Regions from separate parts of the Thioalkalivibrio sp. HL-Eb18 genome, predicted to be linked through region 2. Evidence: predicted binding sites of a transcription regulator. Region 2 holds the regulator's gene; the other holds the start of a gene.

Region 1 (11,632 bases), on a different contig from region 2:
AGGGAGGGATTCGAACCCTCGGTACTCGCGAGAGTACAACGGTTTTCGAGACCGCCCCGTTCGACCACTCCGGCACCTCTCCGAATTGCTTTACCGTGCGGGGTCGAGCCGCGACGGCGGAGCGAATCCTAGCAGATTCGGAGGCTGTTGCGGTAGCGCGTCAGGGCATCAGGCGAGTGATGTGCCAGCCATTGTCCGCCCGGTGGTACTGGAAGCGGTCGTGCAGGCGGCCGGCCCGGCCCTGCCAGAACTCGAACAGCTCGGGCTGCAGGCGGTAGCCGATCCAGGCGGGATCCCGGGGGATCGCGCCTTCCGGGTATTGCTTCTCCAGTGCGTGAACGCGGGCCTCGAGTTCGGCGCGGGTGCTGATGGGCTGGCTCTGGATGGAGGCGGCCGCGGCGAGCTGGCTGGCGCGCGGGCGCTGGGTAAAGTATTCGTCGGCGGCCTCGCCGGGCAGGGCGGTCACGCTGCCTTCGACGCGGATCTGGCGCTCGGTCTCAGGCCAGTAAAACAGGAGGGCGGCGCGCGGGTTCTCGGTGAGGTCCTGACCCTTGCGGCTGCGGGAGTCGGTGTACCAGCAGAGGTCTTCGCCCTCCACATGCTTGAGCAGAACCGTGCGCGCGGAGGGCTGGCCATCGGCGTCGGCTGTGGCGAGGATCATCGCGGTGGGGTCCGGGTTGCCGGCCTTGCGCGCGTCGTCCAGCCAGCGGTCGAGCAGGGTCAGGGGGTTGTCGAGCAGGTCGCGGCGGTGGAGTTCGCCCTGGGTGTAGTCGCGGCGGGTGTGACGGTGGTCGGTGGTGCTCATCGGGTCTCCCGGTGGCCTTTGCAACCATGATAATGGCTGCTATCGCGAACGGCACGGGAAATTTGCGGTGGCTTTGTTGTCACAGGGACATTGCACATGACTGTGTCTACCAAACAGCAAGGAGCGAATGATGGCTGGAGCGAAGATCGCGGCAGTGGAGCCCAAGGGTGTCGAGCTCAAGAAGGGGGAGGAGTACTACTTCTGCCGCTGCGGGCGATCCAAGGACCAGCCGTTTTGCGACGGCTCGCACGAGGGGACGGGGCTGGAGCCCATCGCCTTTACTCCGGAGGAAGACGGCGAGGCGTTTCTCTGCCAGTGCAAGCAGTCGGGTGATCTGCCGTACTGCGACGGCACGCACCAGCAGTTCGACGAGGACGATATCGGGACCGAGCCGGAGTCAAAGGGCGGATCGGGCCAGGATGAAGGTAACGAGGCGCCGGATCCGCGCAATACCGAGACGGAGCCGCATGTCGAGCTGATCCATCGCATGGCACGTTCCGGGCTGGACGAGGTGGGCCACTACGGGCCGACAGTGGCCATGGGTGTGCCGCGCAGCCGGCTCCCGATCTGGGACGACCTGCAGCTGCTGGCGGCGCAACTGGCGAGCCGGCCATTGCCGGACGGGGCCCCGGTCGAGACGGGGCTGGTGATCGGGCCGGAGGCGAAGCGGCCGCTGCAGCTGGATATCCCGATGCTGGTATCGGACATGAGCTTTGGCGCGCTGTCGCGCGAGGCGAAGATCGCGCTGGCGCGCGGTGCGGAGGCGGCCGGCACAGGGATCTGTTCCGGCGAGGGCGGGATGCTCGATGCCGAGCAGGCGGAGAACTCGCGCTATCTGTTCGAGCTGGGGCCCGCGCGGTTTGGCTATTCCGACGAGGTGCTGGAGAAGGTTCAGGCGTTCCACTTCAAGGCCGGTCAGGCGGCCAAGACCGGTGTGGGGGGTGTGCTGCCCGGGGCGAAGGTGAGTGACGAGATCGCGCGGGTGCGCGGGATTGATGCCGGGCAGGACGCCATCTCGCCAGCCAGCCTGGACGGGTTCGAGACGCCCGCGGACTACCGCCGTTTTGCCGACGAGGTGAGAGAGAAGACCGGGGGCATTCCCGTGGGCTTCAAGCTCTCGGCCAACCATATCGAGGCGGATCTGGCCTTTGCCCTGGAGGCGGGGGCGGACTACGTGATCCTGGATGGTCGTGGCGGCGGGACCGGGGCCTCGCCCGCGTTGTTGCGGGATCATATCAGCGTGCCCACGATCCCCGCGCTGGGTCGCGCCCGGCGTTTTCTGGATGCCAACGGTGCCAGTGGCCGGGTCACGCTGCTGGTGACCGGCGGCCTGCGCACGCCGACGGATTTTGTGAAGGCCCTGGCGCTGGGTGCGGATGGCATTGCGCTGGCGAACGCAGCGATCCAGGCAGTGGGCTGCGTGGGTGCGCGGATCTGCCACACGAATCGCTGCCCGTCCGGTGTGGCGACTCAGGACCCGAAGCTGCGGGCGCGGCTGGACCCCCAGGAGGGCGGGGAACGGCTCGGCCGCTTCCTGCAGGCCTCGAGCGAACTGATGTGCGTGCTGGCGCGGGCCTGTGGCCACAACCGTCTGGAGGACTTCGGCCCGAACGACCTGACGACGTTCGACCGCGAGCTGGCGGAACTGGCGGGTATTCAGTACGCCGGGGTGTATCCCAAGTCCTGACGAGAGGGATGCGAGTGCGGCCCGGTCTGGGCCAGCTGGGCGGTTGATCTGGCTCAATGCGCCAGCGCACCGTGTGCTGCATCCTTGCTCCTCCTTTACGGCAGGGACGACCATGGACTTCTCCGACGTACACCAGAGCTACGGGCGATGCCGCCGGGCGGGCGACTTCGTGACGCGTTTCTACGAACACTTCCTGCAGGCCGACCCACGGGTGAAGGCGGCGTTCGGCTCGACGGACTTTTCGCAGCAGAAACGTGCCCTCGGGCAGGCGATTTCGACGGCGATCAGCTATGCCGAGGGCGAGAGCTTCGTGGCCTCGAATATGGAGCGCATGGGCCAGGTTCATTCCCGTGAGGGCCGTGTGCCCGTGGAGCCGGATCTGTACCCGATCTGGCTGGACTGCATGGTGCGCACGGCCGCCGAGATCGACCCGCGCTGGGAGCCGCGTCTGGAAGAGCGCTGGCGGGGTGCGATGCAGCCGGCGATTGATCTGTTCGTAAGGCTTTACTGAGGCCGGTCGCGCCGAGCGAACGATCGGCCAGGGGGCTGGCCTCCTACAGGGGGGCGTTCAAGGGCTTTGGGGTTGGTTATCGTGTTCCTTGACCTCGGTCCGCCTGGGGGCATAGCTTGTAGGAGGCCAGCCTCTGGCCGATGGGGTTTGTCCGGCATCCCTTTCGGCCCCGCAGGCGCCGGGGCCGTTTGATCTGGCGGCGATTCCGGCGTGTAATGCGCGGGTTTGAATCCACCGGCCCCGCGCCGGGAGCCTGTGTCCATGTCCGCTGTCCCCGATTTCCCGCCTTCGTTGTTTGCGCACAAGCCCTACTGGGCCAAGCGCTTCGGTACCGCACCGTTTCTGCCGACCACCCGCGAGGAGATGGACGACCTCGGCTGGGACAGCTGCGACATCGTGCTGGTCACGGGGGACGCCTATGTCGACCACCCGAGCTTCGGCATGGCGATCATCGGGCGGCTGCTGGAGGCGCAGGGCTTTCGCGTCGGCATCATCGCGCAGCCGGACTGGACCTCGGCCGAGCCGTTCCGCGCGCTGGGCCGTCCCAACCTGTTCTTTGGCGTCACCGCCGGGAACATGGATTCCATGGTCAACCACTACACGGCTGACCGGAAGATCCGCTCCAACGATGCGTACACCCCGGGCGACGTGCATGGCCATCGGCCGGACCGCGCGGTGATCGTCTACGCGCAGCGCGCCCGCGAGGCCTACAAGGACGTACCGGTGGTGGCCGGCGGGATCGAGGCCAGCCTGCGCCGCATCGCCCACTACGACTACTGGCAGGACAAGGTGCGCCGGTCGGTGCTGCTGGATGCGCGGGCCGACATCCTGCTGTTCGGCAATGCCGAGCGCGCCCTGGTGGAGCTGGCGCACCGCGTGGCCGCCGGTGAGCACCCCCGCGAGATCACCGACCTGCGCGGCACTGCCTTTCTGCGCGATGCCGTGCCGGCCGGCTATGTCGAGCTGGACTCCAGCGAGGTGGACACCCCGGGCCCGGTGGATGCCAATCCCGATCCCTATGCGATGGTGTCGCCGTCCACCTGCGCCGAGTCCGAGACGAAGGCGGAGTCGGAGGACACGGCCGGCGAAGGTGGTGCGCAGGTCGTTCGCTTTCACCGGGATATTCCGCGCGGCACGCCGCGAGACAAGACGGTGATCCGCATCCCGGCCTTTGAACAGGTCAAGGGCGATTCCGTGCTGTATGCGCATGCCTCTCGCGTGCTGCATCTGGAGACCAACCCGGGCAATGCCCGCGCCATCGTGCAGCGCCATGGCGACAAGGAGGTCTGGCTGAACCCGCCGCCGATCCCGTTGACCACCGCCGAGATGGATGCGGTGTTCGACCTGCCGTATGCCCGTGCGCCGCATCCCTCCTATGGCGATGCGCGCATCCCGGCCTGGGAGATGATTCGCTTCTCGGTGAACATCATGCGCGGCTGCTTCGGGGGCTGTACGTTCTGTTCGATTACCGAGCACGAGGGACGGATCATCCAGAGCCGCTCCGAGGAGAGCGTGCTCAAGGAGATCGAGGAGATCCGCGACAAGGTCGACGGGTTTACCGGCGTGGTTTCCGATCTCGGCGGGCCGACGGCCAACATGTACCGGCTGGCCTGCAAGGACCCGGAGATCGAGCGCAGTTGCCGCCGGCTGTCCTGTGTCTATCCCGGGATCTGCAAGAACCTCGATACCGACCACACGCCGCTGGTGAACCTCTACCGCAAGGCGCGGGCGTTGCCGGGCATCAAGAAGATCCTGATCGCCTCGGGCCTGCGCTACGACCTGGCCGTGGAATCACCGGAATACGTGAAGGAACTGGTCACGCATCACGTGGGAGGCTACCTGAAGATTGCGCCGGAACATACGGAATCCGGGCCGCTTTCTCGCATGATGAAGCCGGGCATGGGCGCCTACGACCGCTTCAAGGCGATGTTCGAGAAGTACTCGAAACAGGCGGGCAAGGAGCAGTACCTGATCCCGTACTTCATTGCCGCGCACCCGGGGACGTCCGACGAGGACATGCTGAACCTCGCGCTCTGGCTGAAGCGCAACAACTTCCGCGCCGATCAGGTGCAGGCCTTCCTGCCCAGCCCGATGGCGCTCGCGACCGCAATGTGGCACTCCGGGCGCGATCCGCTGCGCGGCATCAAACGCAAGGCCGGGGACCGCGTGCCGGTCGCGCGCGGTGCGCGGGCGCGGCGCCTGCACAAGGCGTTCCTGCGCTATCACGATCCGAACAATTGGCCGCTGCTGCGTGATGCGCTCAAGCGCATGGGCCGCGCGGACCTGATCGGCAATGGCAAGCATCACCTGATTCCCACCTGGCAGCCCGCAGGCACCGGACAGGGCGCCGGCGGAGCGAGGGCCGCCACTGGCGGTCGTGTGACCCGCGGCGGCAAAGCCCTGAAAAAACGCGGCCAGACCTTCCAGACTCAGCACAAGGGCGTGGAGGTCGCCGCCCGCCCGGCAGGCCCCGGCCCGAAGAAGGGCCCGCCCCGGGCCAAATCTCGCCCGGGCAAGCGCCGGCCGCAGCGTCCGTAGGACTCCACCTCCGCTGCATACACTTGTAGGAGGCCAGCCCTCTGGCCGATGGGGTGTCGGAAATGCCCCATCGGCCAGAGGGCTGGCCTCCTACAGGGGGCGGTGGTTAGCCCTCCTGGGGCTGGTGGTGCGGGCGGGGTGCCGGCTCGGGTACATGGCCTTCCAGCGACAGGTGCAGGCCGGTGTGCGCGGGGTCGGTGGTGTTGAGCAGGTAGAGGTACGGGCCGACGACGTCTTCCGGGCGCGGCAGCTTGTCGGCGTTCTCGGCCGGGTAGTGGCCGGCGCGGAAGCGCGAGCGGACCGGGCCGGTGTCGATGCCGTTCACATGGATGAAGTGCTTCTCGTTGCGGTGTTCGCGCACGAGGATGTCGATCATCGCGTCCTGCGCGGCCTTGGCCATGCCGAAGGCGCCCCAGAAGGCCTTGCGGCAGTCCTGAGTGGAGACGACCAGGCTGCCGTGCGGGCTGTCCTCCAGCAGTGGGAGTACGGCCTGGGCGAGGAAGAACGGGCCGTGCAGGTTGCTGTTGATGACCTTGAACCACAACTCGGGGTCGTACCCCTTCATGGGGGTCAGGGTGCCGGCCCAGCCGGCGTGCAGCACCAGTCCGTCCAGGCGCCCGAGGGAGTCGCGGATGTTCTCGGCCAGGTCGCCGTAGTCCTTGACCGTGGCGCCCTCCAGGTTGAGCGGGTAGATGGCCGGCTGTGGATGGCCTTCCTGCTCGATCAGGTCGTAGGTCTTCTCCAGCCCCTTGATGTCCTTGTCCAGCAGCACGACGATCGCGCCCGCCGCCGCGCAGGCCTGGGCGATTGCACGTCCGATGCCCGCGGCCGCGCCGGTTACCAGGATCACGCGGTCGTTGAAGGCACCCGGTTCCGGGCGGTAGTCGAGCAGGGCAGGGATGTCGAGATCGGTCAAGGGAGGGTCTCCAGTAGCTTGTGGGCTGATTCTAATCCAGACTGCACGGCCGCTTCGAGGGTCGAGGGCAGGCCCGGTGTCACATAGTCGCCCGCCAGGAACAGCCCGGGCCAGGGGGTGCCGGCTACCGGGCGGAGCGCGTCCAGATCGACGCGGGCATCAATGGTGGCGCGTTTCTCGCACACGACATGACCGGTCCGGGGCATTCCCAGTTCGGGGAAGGTCCGTTCCAGCTCTTTAGCAACCCGACGCCAGCGCTCCTCCGCCGTCATCGTCGGCAGGTCGTCCGCGGTGGAGATCACGACGGCCAGCCAGTTCGGCTCGCCGGCCACCTGGCGGGGAATCAGCCATTGTCCGTGCTGGTCGAGGAGTCCCTGCAGCGGCGGGCGTGCCAGGACGGGGTCCGGATAGTGCAGGTAGACCGTACAGATGCTGCGCTCGCCCATGGCCCTCAGGGCCCGATGGTGGGGCTGGAGCTCGGGGGCCTCGGGCAGGAGCCGAGTGGCCGCGCTGGGCGACGTGGCGAGGATCACCGCGTTGGCAGGGGTAACGTGATGGTTACGATCACGGAGCTGATAGCGGGACTCGGTTCCCCTGGATTCGATGACCACAATGCGCCGTCCGGTTTCGACCGTGGCGCCGCGCTCGTGCAGTTCGCGCAGGGCCGGTTCGGGATACAGCGACCCCAGCGGCCGAGTCGGGATGAGCAGCCGCGCGTCGTCCGGCCCGTGGTTCAGGGCCAGGCGCAGCACGTTCTGGAAGATCTGCGCCGAGGCGCTGCGGATTGGCGTGTTCATGACCGCGAGGCACAGCGGTTCCCAGAGCTGGCGGATCAGCGTGTCCGGCTGATGACGCGCCTGTAGCCATTCGAGTACGTCGAGATCTTCCTCCAACGGCCGGTACAGGATCGAGGCAGCCCCCAGCAGGGCCGGGAGTCTGCGGTGAAACGGGGTGCCCGCGAGCGATTGCCACAAGCCATGAACCAGGGCCGGCAGACGTGGCGAGCGGGGCTCCAGGGTAAAGGCTGGGTGAGGGTGGCCCGGGGCATGCATGCGCAGTCCGAACGGCAGGGCCACGAAGGCGCGCTCCGGGTCGGTGCCGACTGAGCGCAGCTGGTCCAGCGTGGCGTGACAGGCACCGACCAGCACGTGCTGGCCGTTATCCAGGTCCGCACCATCGCGGTTGAGGCTGCGGGCGCGCCCGCCTGCGGTCGCGGCGGCCTCGATCAGGTGGACCGCGATGCCGGCCCGGGCCAGGGTCAGCGCGGCGGTCAGACCGGCCCAGCCGGCGCCGAGCACGACGACCGGATGCGATTCGGGAACGGCGGCCATGGTGCGGGCGGGGTCAGCCCGCGCGGCGGTATTCGCGCTTCAGGCGGCGCGCGGTGCGCCAGGCGATCCACAGCTTGCGGATCGGGGTCAGCCGTACGCGGTGCTCCAGCACGCGGTAGCCGTCGTCCTGGATTTCGTCGAGCAGGGTGCGGTAGATCGCGGCCATGATCAGACCCGGGCGCTGGGGGTAGCGGTCCTCGGCGGGCAGGTGCTCCTCCGCGCGCTGGTAGTAGCGGCGGGCCCGCTCGGCGTGCTCGGCGAACAGGGCGCGGTGGCGGTCGTCGGTGACGTTGACCTGAAATTCTTCGGGCTTTACGCCGTGCTTTTTCAGCTCGTCCAGCGGGATGTAGACGCGGCCGCGCATTGCGTCCTCGTGGACGTCGCGCAGGATGTTGGTCAGCTGCAGGGCCATGCCTAAGTCATGCGCGTACTTCAGCGTGCGCCGGTCCGAGAAGCCGAAGATATGGGCGGACAGGATCCCGACCACGCTGGCCGCGCGGTAGCAGTACAGCGACAGTGTGGTGAAGTCGGGATAGCTGTCGTAGTCGAGGTCCATCTGCATGCCGTCGATGATCTCGTCGAAGTACTCGCGGCTGAGATCGAACGGCGCCAGATGCGGCTGCAGGGCCTGGGTGATCGGGTGGCGCGGCTGATGGTCGAACAGGCGCTCGATCTCCTCGCGCCACCACTGAAGCTTGGTGCGCGCCACGCTCTCCTCGCGGACCTCGTCGACGATGTCGTCCACCTCGCGGCAGAACGCGTACAGCGCGGTGATCGCACGGCGCCGGTCGGGTTCCAGAAAACGGAATGCGTAGTAGAAGCTGGAGCCGCTCTTCGCGGCCTTCTCCTCGCAATATTCGTCGGGGGACATACGCGCTCGGGATCGGGGTACCGTCTTGGGACGGCAAGGCTAGCACAGCGGGGCCGGGATGCGGACGACGCGGGTGATCGAAACGCCTTTTGACATACATCAACAAGGCCCGTCTCGGGGGCGCTTAGGGTGAAAGCGTCAGGGTGGCACAAGGGCCGCCCTCCCGATGCGGAAACCCGTATGGAACAGCGGCTGGTATTCGATCCTGAAGTCTTGCGTCGCTATGACGTCAGCGGCCCTCGCTACACGTCGTACCCCACGGCGCCGCAGTTCCACGAGGCGTTCGACGCACAGGCCTATGCGCGGGTGGCGCGGGCGACGAATGTCGAAGGGGCGGCGCGACCGCTCTCGCTCTATGTCCACGTGCCCTTCTGCGACACGGTGTGTTTCTACTGCGCCTGCAACAAGGTGATTACCGGCAATTATCGGCGGGCGACGAGCTATCTCGACTCGCTGGAACAGGAGATTGCCCTGCAGGGCGAGTGGTTCGATCGCGATCGGCCGGTGCGCCAGCTGCACTTCGGGGGCGGGACGCCGACGTATCTGTCCGACGAGGATCTGACCCGGGTCATGAAGGCCCTGGGTCGACATTTCACGCTGGAGACGGGGCCGGAGCGGGAATTCTCGATCGAGATCGATCCGCGTGCCGTGCGTCCCGGTACCCTGCCGCTTCTGGCATCGCTGGGCTTCAACCGCATCAGTGTGGGGGTGCAGGATGTCGATCCCGCCGTGCAGAAGGCCGTCAACCGCATCCAGCCATTCGAGGTCACCGAGCAGGTGGTCCGCCAGGCGCGCGAGCACGGCTTTGTCTCCACCAACCTGGACCTGATCTACGGGCTGCCCCTGCAGACGGTGGACACATTCTCCGCGACACTGGACCGCGTGCTGGAACTGCGCCCGGAGCGGCTGGCCGTATACAACTACGCGCACCTGCCGGAGCTGTTCAAGACGCAGCGCCAGATCCGCGACGGCGACCTGCCGCCGGCCTCGGAGAAGCTTGCGATCCTCGAGATGACCATCCAGCGCCTGACGGACGCGGGGTATGTGTACATCGGCATGGATCACTTTGCGCTGCCCGATGACGAACTCGCGATCGCCCAGCGTGCGGGCACCCTGCAACGAAATTTCCAGGGCTACTCGACGCGGGCGGAGTACGACCTCGTGGCACTCGGACCCACCGCCATCGGCAAGATCGGGGACAGCTACAGTCAGAACCTGCGCGAGGTGGATGCCTATCAGGAACGGCTGGCGGCGGGCCAGTTGCCCGTTTTCCGCGGCCTGGAACTGAGCGAGGACGACCGTCTGCGGCGTGCCGTGATCAGCGAGCTGATGTGCCACTCGAGGATCGACTTCGGCGGCATCGAGGCCACATTCGGCATCGACTTCCGCGAGACCTTCGCCGATGCCCTGAACCGCCTGGCCGAGATGGAGGCCGATGGCCTCGTCACCATCGGCCGCGACGGCCTGGAGGTCCAGCCACGCGGCCGACTCCTGCTGCGCAACATCGCCATGGCCTTCGACGCCTACCTCAACCGTGAGGAACGCCGTCGCTACTCGAAGGTCGTCTAATCAGCGTTTCGCCTGCGGCGGCGCGGGCGCAGGCTGTGCGCGAGGATGACCCAGGCGTCGCGGGCGCGCAGGCGCGGGCGGGCGAAGACGTCGTCCTGCTGGCGCAGGCGCCAGAGTACGCGGGCGCCGCCGTTGATGATGGCGCGGATCTCCAGGCCCATGCGCCCGCGCAGCATGCCGCCGAGCGGTGCTCCGGCGCGCAGCAGGCGATCGGCGCGGGCGTACTGAAACTGCATCAGGTTGCGTAACTGAAAGGTCGTCTGGCCGGCCGCGATCGTCTCTTCGCTGACGCCGTATTGCGCCATCTCGTCCTGTGGCAGATAGATCCGGTCGTTCTCGGTGAGGTCCTGGTGCAGGTCCTGATAGAAGTTGATCAGCTGCAGGGCCGAGCAGACCGCGTCGGAGTAGCCGATCATCTCCTCGGTGGGGTTGCCGTCGAGGTACAGCATCAGCCGGCCGACCGGGTTGGCGGAGCGGCGGCAGTACTCCACGACCTCGCCAAAGGTGGCGTAGCGCGTTTGTTCCAGGTCCTGGATGAAGGCGTCGACCAGATCGACAAACGGGGCAGCGGGCAGGCCGAAGCGCTGCCGCGCATCGGCCAGCGCGATCCATTCCGGCTCGGATTCCGCGGCCGGATCTTCGAGAATCTGTACGCGTTCCTGCATGGCGATCAGGTCGGCCCGTCGCTCGTCGACGGGGCGCTGGTCCTCGTCGGCGAGGTCGTCGGCATCGCGGGCGAAGCAGTAGATCGCGGCGACGGGTCCGCGCAGTCGCGCGGGCAGCAGCCAGGAGGCGACCGGGAAGTTCTCGTAGTGCGCGGCGGCGCGGACCCGGCAGTGGCGGTAGGCGGCACGGATGTCGGGATGTCCGGCCATCGGGTCAGTCCTGCGTTTCGGGCTTGTTGTCGTCGCCTGTGTCGCCCGCATCATCGACCTCGACGGGGCGCCGAGCCCGATTGTTCAGGGTGTCCGGGGTCTCGGGGGTCTTGCGCGCGCGGATGCCCAGCTCCTGAAACCGTCGGGCGCTGGGCATGACCTGGCGCTCCAGGCTGCCGACCGTCTTGTTGAAGGCGTCGGTGCTCTGGTCCAGTGCCTTGCCGAGGCGCGCCATGTGTTCGGTCATGGTGCCCAGGCGGTGGGAGAGCTCCGCGCCGAGGTCGCGAATCTCCAGCGCGTGCTCGGTGAGCTGGGACTGCTGCCAGCCGTACTCGACGGTGCGCAACAGGGCGATCAGCGTGCTCGGCGTGGCCAGCAGAACCTGGCGCTCCAGCGCGTACTCCAGCAGGCCGGGTTCGTGTTCCAGCGCGGCGGCCAGGAACGGGTCGCCGGGCAGGAACAGGACGGCGAACTCCGGGGACTGCTCGACACTGGCCCAGTACTGCTTGCTGGAGAGCTCGGTGACGCG
Region 2 (11,632 bases):
GCTCGGTGGTCGCGTGCGCGTCCTCCCCCGCCAGCGTGGCCTCCCAGGCCTCCTCGTACTGGGCCAGCAGGTCCAGTGCCCGCTCCTGCGCCGCGTGCGGATAACTCTCGAGCATGTGGCGCAGATCACCGACACCGCTTTCCAGCCCAGCTTGCGCGATCTCGACCTTGTCGGCGGCCCTGGCGGCCTCCAGGCGTGCCTGCAGATAGCCGATCGGGCCGTCGACCAGCTCCGCCTGCACCGCGGCGGGCAAGCCGTCGAAATACGCCTGGTACTGATCGCGATCCAGCGAGGCGACCCGGCCGGCGATCGCGTCCAGTGCATCGGCCTGTTCCGGCAGATTCACCGCCCGGTCCTGGATCATGTCCAGCAGGGTCTCGGCATCCTCCGGCACCTCGTCCCCGAGGTCATACCCGGCGGCCTCCAGCCGTTGCAGGATCTCCAGCAGCGATTCCGGGACATCCAGCTTGTCGGCGCCGATATTCTGGCGACCGGGCGGATGGTTGTAGTACACGACCGCGACCCGCTTGTCTGCGTTGTCCAGCTGGCGCAGCCGGTCCCACCGCTGCATCCGGTCGGCCAGGGCCTCCACCCGCTCGCCCACCGGCTCGGGCAGGGCCAGTTGCACGCCAGTGCGTTCGTCCCGCGTGGGCTCGCCAGCCGTCGCCAGCACCATCGGCTGGCTGGCGCCCTGCAATTCCGGCATGGCCACATGATAGTGGACCTTGTCCCAGGGGATGCCCTCGTGCGAGAGCCGCCACTCGGTCTCGCTCACGTCCGCCAGGCGAATCCCCTTGACCACCGGGACATCCAGTTCGGCGAAGGCCTCGGCCACCGCCTCGCGGTTGCCACCGCCGCCCACAACGAAGTCCTGCAGGCTGACGATCCCGCTCAGCTCGGCGGGCGCCGCCGATGCGGCGAGCTTCTCGACCGCCTCGCGACTGGCCCCACCCCAGCGCGCGAGTACCGCGAAGCACTGGATATCCCGGGCCTCCAGTGCCTCGCAGGTCGCATCCAGCAGCTCGCGGTCACCAGGACGGTCACCGGTATCCAGGTCCAGCACGGCCACGGCCGGCCTGGCATCCAGGCCAAGATCCTCCGGATCGGCGACCGACTGGCCATCCCGGTAATAGCGGATGGTCTCGCGCGGATCCGGTTCCGGCACCTCGATCGAGTGCCCGCCCCGGGCAGCCAGCCAGCGGATGAGGCCCTCCATGTTCTCCGGTGTGCGGCCCTGATAGAACGCTCGTCCGGTCAGCCAGTCGGCCTGGTTTGAGAAGCGCTCCTGCTGCCGGGCCAGATGCTCGCGCGGATCCTCGCCCGCTTCGGGATTCTCGGCCAGTTCGGTCCGGGCCTCCTCGTCCAGTCCGTCGAGCACGGCCTGGCCGTCGATGCGGGACAGCGCAGTCAGACGCCGTTCGCTATTGATCGCGAGAATCGGCGCTGACTCGGCCGGCGGCTCTTCGCGCAGCAGACGTTCGAGACGACCGGCCTGATCCCCGAACACCGCTGCCACGAGTACCGCGTCGGCATCGCGCCACAGCGCCTGGACGGACGAGTCCGACTTGTCCGCCAGCTGCTCCGGAGTGCGCAGCACCACCTCGGCATCCGGCACGGCCTCCAGGAATCGATGCGCACCGGCGGCCACCTCGGGGGCCGAGCGCTCGGAGACGATGCCGACGATTTTGGGATCCGCCCAGGCGGGCGCGCTCCACAGCACAATCACCAGCAAAACCACGCTGCGTTTCCAGAAGGACATGCGATAAACCCCGAAGAAAATCCGATGGGGCGACGCCACCGGTACCGTGGTGGCGCCGCCAGTCCGTTATGCCCAGGAAGGTGCCGTGGAAACGGCACCCGAAAACCGGCAAAGGCAGATGAAGTCAGCCGCGCTTGTTGGCCGGCTGCCAGAGGACTTCCGCGCCATTCTCGTGGCGTGCAAGCACACGGCAGAGCACAAACAGAAGATCCGACAGGCGGTTGATGTAGGCCAGCGAACTGGGCCGCAGCGCCTCGTGGTGATTCACCGCCACCAGACGACGTTCCGCGCGCCGACAGACCGTACGGGCGATGTGGCAGTCGGCCGTGGCCGGGCCACCGCCCGGCAGGATGAACTCCTCGAGCGGCGGCAGTTCGGCATTGAAGCTTTCCAGCTCCACATCGAGCCGCTCCACAGAGGCATCCGGCAGTGCCTGATGCCCCGGCACTGCCAGCTCCGCCCCCAGGTCAAACAGCTCGTGCTGAACCAGGGCCAGCACGCGCCGGACCTCTTCCGGGAGATCGTGGATCAGGACCCGGCCCACGACACTGTTCAGCTCGTCCACATCACCAAACGCCTCGACACGGTGGCTGTCCTTGTCCACCCGCGAGCCATCCCCCAGGCCCGTCCGGCCCTCGTCACCCGTGCGGGTCACAATCTTCGACAGTCGATTACCCATGCATCACCTCTGCTGGTAGCGCAGCTTGACGAAGGCGGCCCGCCCCGGCTGGTTGTACCCTCCGGCGGTCTCGTAGTCCTTGTCGAACACGTTGTTGACCGTCGCCTGAAGCTGCCATTCGGGCGCAATCTGATAGCTCGCACGCAGGTTAACCAAGCCATAGCCGGATAGCCGATCGACATTATCGACTCGATTGTAAGAGCGGCTTTTTGCGATTACCGACCCACCGAGAGAAAAATCTTGGAACTTTCGATCCAAATCATAACGAGCCGTGATCGGCGAACGGCGGGGAAGCTCGTTTCCAGTCTCTCGATCTTCTGCATCCAGCAACGTTAGCGAGGCACGCGAAACCCACTGTCCATGCGCATAACCGCCTTCCAGTTCCAAACCACGAATTCGCGCTTCATCCACATTTTGCGGCTGGAGAACATCAGTGCGGGAGTCACCGTCGTCACAATTCGCGATACAAACGTTGCTGATTAGGTCATCAACGCCTGTTTCAAAGACCGCCGCGTCCAAGTAATACGGTCCGCTGGTATAGCGAGCACCGAGCTCGAAGGTCCGTGAGTTCTCGGCCGCCAGCTCCGGGTTCCCAAAGCCCGGGAAATACAGATCATTGAAAGTCGGCGCCTTGAACGCAGTGCCGTAGGACGCCCGCAGACGCAGCGGGTCGGTCATCTGAAAGCCCCAGGCCACCTGTCCGGTGACCTTGTCACCAAACTGTTCGTTGTCGTCGTAGCGCAGGCTGCCTTCCAGGTCGTGGCGACCCATGTCGACCTGAACAACGGAATACGCTCCTAGGTTGTAGCGCGATTCCTCGTCGTAAACGGTATCGCTCGCCACACGATCCTCGTAGGCATCGATACCGGTGATGACGAGGACATTGTCCGCAACCTCAATGTCGTTGCGCCAGTCGACCATATCGCGACGGGTATCGAACTGGGAAAAGAATTCCCCCCCAAGAAAATTGTCCGATTCGTCGCGACTGTGCCCTGCAGAGAGCTCGGTGTCCCAGCGCTGAGTGACGGGAATTCTCACGCCGGCGCGAAGCGCGGCATGGACGAAGTCGGATTCATCCGGAGCGAAGATCGAGCCACTGTCGAATTCGGTCGTGCCCTCCGAATAAAGGACATTCCCGAAGAACTCGACGCCATTATCCAGACGGTGCGAGACCTTGGTTGCCAACGAGGTGTTGTCGTAGCCATCCCGGTCGTCGTCACCGACATCGTCCTGCACGTTAATGCCGTCGGTCGCGAAGTGGCTGAGCGAGAAACTGTAGTTCGTGCTCTCGGTACCACCCGCGACACCGACGCCGGCCTCGCGGGTATTGAAACTGCCACCGCCGACGAAGGCGTTGACCTTGGGCGGACCCTTGCGGCCCTCACGGGTAAAGACTTGAACAACGCCGCCGATCGCGTCCGAACCATAGATGCTGGTGCGCGGACCGCGCACGATCTCCACGCGCTCGATCTCCTCCGGAGGCAGGAACTGCCAACTTGCGCCACCCGTGGTCGCAGAGCCCATGCGCACGCCGTCGATCAACAGCAGCGTATGGTCAGAGCTCGTGCCACGCGTATACACCGAAGTGGACTTGCCGAAGGCGCTGTTCTGAGAGGTTTCGATCCCGGCGCGGCCCTCCAGCAGATCGGTGAACTGTTGCGGCTGCAGGCGCTCGATCTCTTCGCGGTCGATGACGGTAACCGAGGACAGGGTCTCGTCGACGGTCTGCGCGATACGCGCGGCCGTGACCTGAACCACATCGAGGGTGTGCGCTTCGGCATTGGAGTCTGGCGTGTCGGCCAGAAGCGGGGTCGTGGCCAGCAGGATGGCCGTGGAAAGTGCTGTGCGTTTCATGTCGTCCGTGTCTCCCGGCGAGCCGCCCGCACGCCGTTGATTCATCGGGATCACGCAGACGAGGGAAGATAGACACGAGGGGGACCCAGCACAGCCGCTATGCGACCAGGCCTGATCATCCGCCTCGCATGCCCGCCGCATGCCGCGCGATCATTCCCTGGCCGGTCTCCGGGCTGACGAGCGTTCCGGTGCGGCGCCTTCCCGAACGATTCCGTTCAGTGGCATGTGCCGCGACCATCAGAGGCCATCATGGCCTCTCGCTCGATCACCGTTGCGGGGGCAGCGTCGGATTCGTCCGCAGGCATCCAGATACCTTTGGCGGGCTCACCGAACTTCCCGTTTAACCCGCCGGCGAGACACGCCGACGGGCACCAGAAAACGCACGAAAGCCTACACCATTGGTCAAGAAATTACCAGACCCGGGAAACGCGCAACGTCAGGATCGCTGGGCCTCTGCCTGCACATAGCGCACACCGCGCTTGAGCAACCGGCCCCAGGACTTGTCCTGCAGCATGGCGTCGAACTCCGGCGAACGCTCGGCACGCAACGCCACCGGCGGCATCTGTGCGCCCTCGTCCACCGGGTGCGCGGCCAGCATCTCCAAGCGCTCCTGATTGGCACCATATTGCTGTACCAGGAAATCACGCATGGAGTCGGACAGGGGCAGGTGGTAGATGCGTGTCAGGCGCAGCGCCAGCCACTCCGCCATACGTCCGAGATCCTGGCGCACCATGCGCACCATGGCCGAGCCCAGGCCCGCCTTGGCATCCGCATTCATGCCGACGTACAGCCCCCCGAGATAGGCGGCCGGATTTGCATAGATCGCACGCTGGATACTCGGGTTGGTCAGGTCGACCAGAGGCTCGAGAATCAGTGCGAGCTGGATGCCGATGCGCTTGGCGGTGTCCGCATCCAGCAGGTGTCCGCCAAAGTAGAACAGGTCGCCCTCGCGCCGGATGCCGAGCTCGGACAGGTATTCACAAAACCGGTCGGCCAGGCGCAGTTTCTGGTCATCCGTCAGTTCGATCACCTCCTCGCTCACCCGAATACCGCGCGCACTGCGCTTGAACCAGCTTTGCTGCCCCTTCTTCTCGACCTCCCGGCGTCGCAGCGCCTCCCAGCGCTCGACCGCAGCGGTATAGCGACTCTGCGCCTGCATCAGCTGGTCCCGTGCCGCGCGCAGGTCCTCAACCTGACGCAGCGCCCGCCCAAGCAATCGGCCCTCCGGCGAGTTCACGGGCGGGCGGGCCTGCTCCAGCTTCGCGAGTGCATCCAGCACATCGCGCCCGAGGTCGAGGGTCGACGCACGCAGGACCTGCGGATCCAGCCCACTGGCCGGGCTTTGTGCCAGCAACATCGCCAGCGAACGCAGGCGGCTGACCACGCCCGCCTGCGCAACACGGAAACGGTTGCCCTGGTACTCGAGCCGGTCCAGCGCATGCCCCAGCCGCCAGCCACCTGACCACTCGAAACTCAACCGCCGGATCTGCCGCCCGTTGACCATCTCGAAGGCCAGCACAAACATGGCCTGCGCATCATCCAGTGTGCAGCGCGACAGGTCGTCCGAGTCCGCCGCGGAGAACAGGCGGTCCAGAAACTGATCGATCCGCCGGACGCCATCCTCGCGCGTCGGCGCGACGCCCTGCAGCCGGTCGCGCAGCGGGTCCGCCAGCTCGGAGGCATCGTGGTGCAGTTTTTCCAGCGCGGCCAGACGCGCATCCGCCGTGGCGTCCACCAAGTCCGCCACGCGCGAGCGCAGCCCCAGTCGGCGGTAGATCTCGATCTGCTCGGCCGCCGCCGCGAGGCTGGTATCGCCCGTCATTTCGCGCACCGCGACCGCGACGCCTTCCGGAGAGATATCCACCTCGTGCAGCAGCACCTCGGCGGCCTTGCGCCGTCGCATGTCCGGTGCCATCTCGGCCATCGCCAGATCGCGCGTCACGAACAGCAGATCCGGCAACAGGTCGATCGTATTACGCAGCTGATCGCGCGAGCGCTCCTGCCGCTTGCCCCGCGTGGCATCGGCAATGAATCGCGCCAGCAGGCCAATCACCCCGAACAGCAGCGTGTAGACCGCAAAGAAGATGAAATTCTGGGCCGGGGCGGCGTGACCAAAGCCCAGGAAGTAGCCCCCCTGCATTGCGAGGAAGGTCACCGGGCCGGCCGCCCACAACAGCTGCAGCATGTTCAGCGACCAGGGCACCTTGCGCGCAGTCGCCGCGACCTCGGTGATCCGGCTGCGTCCGGCGGCCTCGATCAGCACATGGTCCTGGCTCGGACTGGCGGCCTGGGGGGCCTCCTGCCGCTGTTGCCGCTTGCGAAACCTGCCAAACACCCGTCGTCCCTGCCCCTTCAGCGTTTCCGTGAAGTGTAGGGAAAACAGAGAGGTTGCGGGTGTCCGGTCAGGAAAAAATACTCAGAGAACCAGGAAGTAGTCCGCGATCCCTACGCGGCACTGCGGCCCTGGGCGGCCGCCTCCCCCGGCGGCGTCGAAACCACCTCGGGCACCTCGTCGGCATACAGATAGTCGCGGGTCAGCGGCACGGCATCCTGCTGCTTGGCCACCTGGATATGGAAGACCACCTGACGCCACCAGCGGAAGGTCGCCTCGCAACTGGCCAGATAGAACTCCCACATGCGGCAGAAGCGCTCATCGAAATGTTCCACCGCCTCGGCGCGAATGTTCTGGAATCGCCGATACCACTCGGCGAGCGTCTCCGCATAGTGCAGCCGCCAGAACTCGATATCGGTGGTATGCAGCGGAGTCGGTTCCAGTGCCTCCATCACCTCGGACAGTGCCGGGGTGTAACCGCCAGGGAAGATGTACTTGCTCAACCAGGGGTTGGTGGTGCCCGGAGGGCCCTGGCGGCCAATCGTGTGCAGGACCGCCACACCATCGTCCTTAAGCAGATCGTTCACGCGCTGGAAGAAGGTGCCGTAATTGGGCACGCCGACATGCTCGAACATGCCGACACTGACGACCCGGTCGTACTGGTCGTCGTGTTCGCGGTAGTCCTGATAGAAAAAGCGCACGCGATCGTCCAGGCCGCGGCGCTTCGCCTCCGCCTGGGCCACTCGCAGTTGCTCCCGCGACAGAGTAATTCCGTCCACCTGGACATCGGCGTTCTCGGCCAGGTGAAAGGCCAGCCCGCCCCAGCCGCAGCCGATATCCAGCACCCGCTGACCGGGCTCCAGCACCAGCTTCTTGCGCAACATCGCGCACTTGGCCTGCTGGGCCTCCTCCAGGCTCATGTCCGGTCGCTCGAAATAGGCGCAGCTATAGAACATGCCCTCGTCAAGGAAACGGCGGAACAACCACTCGTCCACGTCGTAATGATGCGAGATGTTCTGGTAGCTGCGCGCGATACGGTTGCCCTGCTCGAGGATCGCACGAAACATGCACACCAGCGGATGCACTCGACGCTGGAACCTGGGCGCAAAATTGCGCATCACCACATCCAGAAACACCCGGATGCCCTCGGGTCCCGGCGACCAGAGCCCGTCCATGTAGGTCTCGCCCAGCTGGAACCCGGGATCGCGCGCGATGCGCTTCAGAGCCGCCCGATCATGGACCTGCAGTGTTATCTCGGGTGCCCCCTGCCCGAAACGGCGCTCACTCCCGTTCGGCTCGCGCAGGATCAGCGTGCCGTGGCGCATGTATTCGTTCAGCATCCGTTCGATCATTGCGTCCCTTCCCCTGCGAATCCTCTGCTATATTAAACAGAGTCTAAATATCGCACTCGCTTCGTCGCAAGCCTCTGAATTGGCTGATCCCTGCTACCCCAAAAGGTTCCACACTCACAATAACGGAATTCCTCATACGAGCAACCTCCATCCAGGGCCAACAGACGCCTTCCCTCTCTGACGCCAAAACCGCTAACCTGAGCACATGACACTGCGTCCGACCCAAGCCTGCGAACACTGCACCCTGCGCCAGCTCTGCCTGCCGATGGGCCTACCACAGAACGAACTCTGGCAACTCGACGAGATTGTTCAACAGCGCCGTCCGATCGAGAAGGGGGCACTGCTGTTCAATATGGGCGAACGCTTCGAAACCCTGTTCGCCGTCCGAACAGGCGCACTGAAAGCGGTGCTGATCAGCGACGACGGCACCGAACAGATCACTGGATTCGCCTTCGCTGGCGATCTCCTGGGGCTAGACGCAATCCATTCCGGCAAGCATCCAGTCAGTGCAGTGGCGCTGGAATCCACCAGTGTCTGCGCCGTCCCCTACGCCCATGTGGACGACCTCGCCGACCGACTCCCGACCTTTCGCCAGCACATGATGAAGGTGATGAGCAAGGAGCTGGCCCAGGACGAAAGCCTGCACACCCTGCTGGGACAGCGCACGGCGGAGCAGCGTCTGGCCACTTTCCTGGTGACGCTGTCCGAACGGCACCGTGCGCGTGGTCTGTCCCCCGAACGCTTCTATCTGCCGATGTCGCGCGCCGACATCGCCAATCACCTCGGGCTGACCCAGGAGACCATCAGCCGCCTGTTCACGCAATTGCGCAAACAGGGCGTGATCAGCCTCCGCACCCGGGATCTCGAGATCCTCGAACCCAACAGCCTGCGCAATACCGCCGGCGTGACCTTTACGCCTGCCGCCAGCAGTGCCTGAACCCACTCACGGGTTCGACACCTTCTGGAAATTCGCCCTGGGCCGCTGGGACTATGCGCCGGCCCGCAACCGCCTGCTGCACTGGCAGGATGCACATGCGGTGAATGTCATTCTCGCGCTGTTCGCGCTGTGGTACCCCGGCGGCATGCCAGCAAGCGACTGGAAGCGGCTTGCGCGCGATGCAGCGGCCTGGCAAGTGCAGGCCACCGAGCGCGTCCGCCGACTGCGTCGTCGACTCAAGCCCATTGCATCAGAGCCACATCGCCAAGCGTTGTATGGCGCCGCAAAGGAACTCGAGATCGCATGCGAGCGGACCAGTGCACTTCGCCTCTGCCAACAAGCGCAACATCTCGGGCACCCGGGCAGCAACCCCGACGTTCCCCGGCGCATACACCTGCTGTTTCCAGCCCTCCCCGAGGCCGAGATTCGCGACGGACTACCCGATCTCACCGCGGGCCACGAACCGGGCGGCTGCACATAGACCGCGTTCGGGCTATCCTCCCGGCACATTTTCTACAGGCAAGCGGCATGTCGGACGATCTGCGCAACCAGCTCCTGAAGGCCGGGCTGGTGGACGAAAAACAGGTGCGCAAGGCCAAGAGCCAGAAGCACAAGGCCCAGAAGACACAACCGAAAAAGAAAAAGGGCAAGCCCGCCGACGCCGAGGCCAGTGCCGCCGCAGCCCGCCAGGCCGAGCAGGCCCGGCGCTCGCGGGAGAAGAACCAGGAACGACAGGAAAGGGCCGAACGCCGCGCGCGCCGGGCGCAGATTCGCGAGCTGGTGAACCAGCACCTGGCCCCGATCCCCACCGGCGACGCCGCCATCGACTATCACTTCCAGTTCGACGGGCAGGTCCGTCACCTGCCGGTGACCGAGGACACCCGCAAGCGCCTGGTCGACGGCCGCGCGGCGCTGGCCGGCCTGGAGCTCCACCCGAGCAAGGGTTTCCGTGTAATCCCGCGCGAGATCGCGGACAAGATCCGCGAGCGTGATGGCGAATGGCCGCTGGTCATCCCGGCCGAGGAAAGCGGAGACCCCGAGCCCGATCCCGACGACCCGTACAAGGACTACGTCGTCCCCGACGACCTCATGTGGTAACGCCTTGCCCGGGGCTCAGGCCTTGCCGGCATCGCCCCCGGCCTGGGCGGTGGGGAGTTCGGCGAAATGCTCGCGCGCGCGGGCAACCAGCTGGGGCGGCAGCCCGTTCTTCTCGGCAATCGTAAGGCCGAACGACACACCCGGCTCGCCGATCAGCAGCCGGTAGGTCGGGGACAGCGTCTCGGCGTCGAACTGCATCGAGGCGTTCACGATGCCCGCGTGCTGGGCGGCGTAGTCCTTCAGGGGCGCCAGATGGGTATTCACGATCCCGCGCGTACCACGCGCGCGCAGCTCGTCCAGCATCGCCATCGCCAGCGCCGCACCCTCGTCCGGGTCGGTGCCCGTACCCAACTCGTCCAGCAGGATCAGGCTCTCCGGCCCGGCGTGGTCGAGGATACGTTTCAGGACCTCCACATGCCCGGCGAAGGTCGAGAGGTGGTGGAACAGGCTCTGGTGGTCGCCGACATCGACCATCACCCGATCGAAACGCCCGATGCGACAGTCCTGCTCGGCCGGGATATGCAGCCCGCACCAGGCCATGGTGACCAGCAGCCCGAGCGTCTTCAGCGCGACCGTCTTGCCGCCGGTGTTCGGTCCGGTAATCAGCAGCAGCGGCTGCTCGCCATCCAGCCGGATGGACAGCGGCACCGGCTGCGGCCCGTTGCCCTCGGCGAACTGCAACAGCAGGAGCGGGTGATAGGCCTCGATCAGTTCCACCCCGGCCTCCGCCTCCAGCCGCGGGGCATGGGCATTCATCTGTGCCGAGAGCTGCGCGGCGGCGGACGCCAGGTCGATCCAGGTCAACGCGGTCAGCATCAGTTCCAGCGGCTCGCCATACTGGCGCACCACGTCGGTCAGCTCGCGCAGCAGGCGCTGCTGTTCGGTGTTGATCTGGCCGTTGACCGTATCCAGCTGGTTGTTCAGCGGCACCGCCTCGATCGGCTCGACGATCTGGTCACGCCCGCCCATCGCGGTGCCACGACGCACGCCCTTGACCGCATTCGCCGCCTCGCCACGCAGCACCATCACCGCGCGCTCCTGGTGCCACTGCACCTTCAAGGCATCCTCGCCCTTTTGCGCGACATCGGAGGCCGCCAGGCGCTTTTTCACCACCGCCTCGACCTCCTCGCGCAGGCGTCCGCGCTGCTCGAAGGCCTCGATCAGCGAGGGGCTCGCGTCCTCGCGCAGCGACCCGCCGGGGTTCAGGCATGCCGACAGTCGTTCTTCCAGCCCCTCGGGTGGGTACAGCTTGTTCAGGTCCGCCGGATAGATCTCGGGCGTATCCGCCAGCTGATCCGCCAGCTCGCGGGCTTGGCGCATGATGGTCTGCAGGTTGTGCAGGGCCTGCACCGGCAGCGCCGAGCCCGGATTGGAGGCCTGACGCAGGGCCGCGCGCACATCCGGCAGCTGCCCCAGCCGCGGCAGGGTGCCGGCATCCAGACGTCGGCGCGCGACCGTCACCGCGGTCTGCAGTGCGCGGGCCGCATCCAGATTCGGTGCCGGTTCCAGCCCGCGCGCGGCATCCGCGCCGTAGGGCGTCGCGGTCAGGCGCTCCAGCAGACGCTGGATCGCGGGGAATTCGAGGGCCTTCAGATCAACCTGCATGTCATACCCTTGTGCA

What was found. Region 2 encodes FNR, which switches genes on or off when oxygen is low (the NO sensors DNR and NnrR bind a similar motif). Its sites were predicted from a motif close to TTGATNTANATCAA; they were not measured.
Region 1: the regulator FNR is predicted to act here: its motif matches at 8,749-8,762, upstream of hemN (oxygen-independent coproporphyrinogen III oxidase).

Annotation. Positions count from the first base shown of each region.
Region 1 covers NZ_KB822969.1:27,805-39,436, forward strand. The annotation lists tRNA gene F813_RS0108675 (tRNA-Ser) at 1-82, opposite strand, end outside; gene pdxH (pyridoxamine 5'-phosphate oxidase) at 161-805, opposite strand; gene F813_RS0108685 (glutamate synthase-related protein) at 936-2,492, shown strand; gene F813_RS0108690 (globin) at 2,605-3,003, shown strand; gene F813_RS0108695 (YgiQ family radical SAM protein) at 3,265-5,541, shown strand; gene F813_RS0108700 (SDR family NAD(P)-dependent oxidoreductase) at 5,648-6,457, opposite strand; gene hpnE (hydroxysqualene dehydroxylase HpnE) at 6,454-7,788, opposite strand; gene hpnD (presqualene diphosphate synthase HpnD) at 7,802-8,659, opposite strand; gene hemN (oxygen-independent coproporphyrinogen III oxidase) at 8,840-10,228, shown strand; gene hpnC (squalene synthase HpnC) at 10,225-11,103, opposite strand; gene rmuC (DNA recombination protein RmuC) at 11,108-11,632, opposite strand, start outside.
Region 2 covers NZ_KB822965.1:59,345-70,976, forward strand. The annotation lists gene F813_RS0106045 (cobaltochelatase subunit CobN) at 1-1,759, opposite strand, end outside; gene F813_RS0106050 (cob(I)yrinic acid a,c-diamide adenosyltransferase) at 1,884-2,438, opposite strand; gene F813_RS0106055 (TonB-dependent receptor domain-containing protein) at 2,442-4,292, opposite strand; cobalamin riboswitch at 4,434-4,683, opposite strand; gene F813_RS0106060 (hypothetical protein) at 4,729-6,627, opposite strand; gene F813_RS0106065 (cyclopropane-fatty-acyl-phospholipid synthase family protein) at 6,738-7,976, opposite strand; gene fnr (fumarate/nitrate reduction transcriptional regulator Fnr) at 8,182-8,913, shown strand; gene F813_RS0106075 (DUF2390 domain-containing protein) at 8,906-9,394, shown strand; gene F813_RS0106080 (DUF2058 family protein) at 9,442-10,011, shown strand; gene F813_RS0106085 (DNA mismatch repair protein MutS) at 10,027-11,616, opposite strand.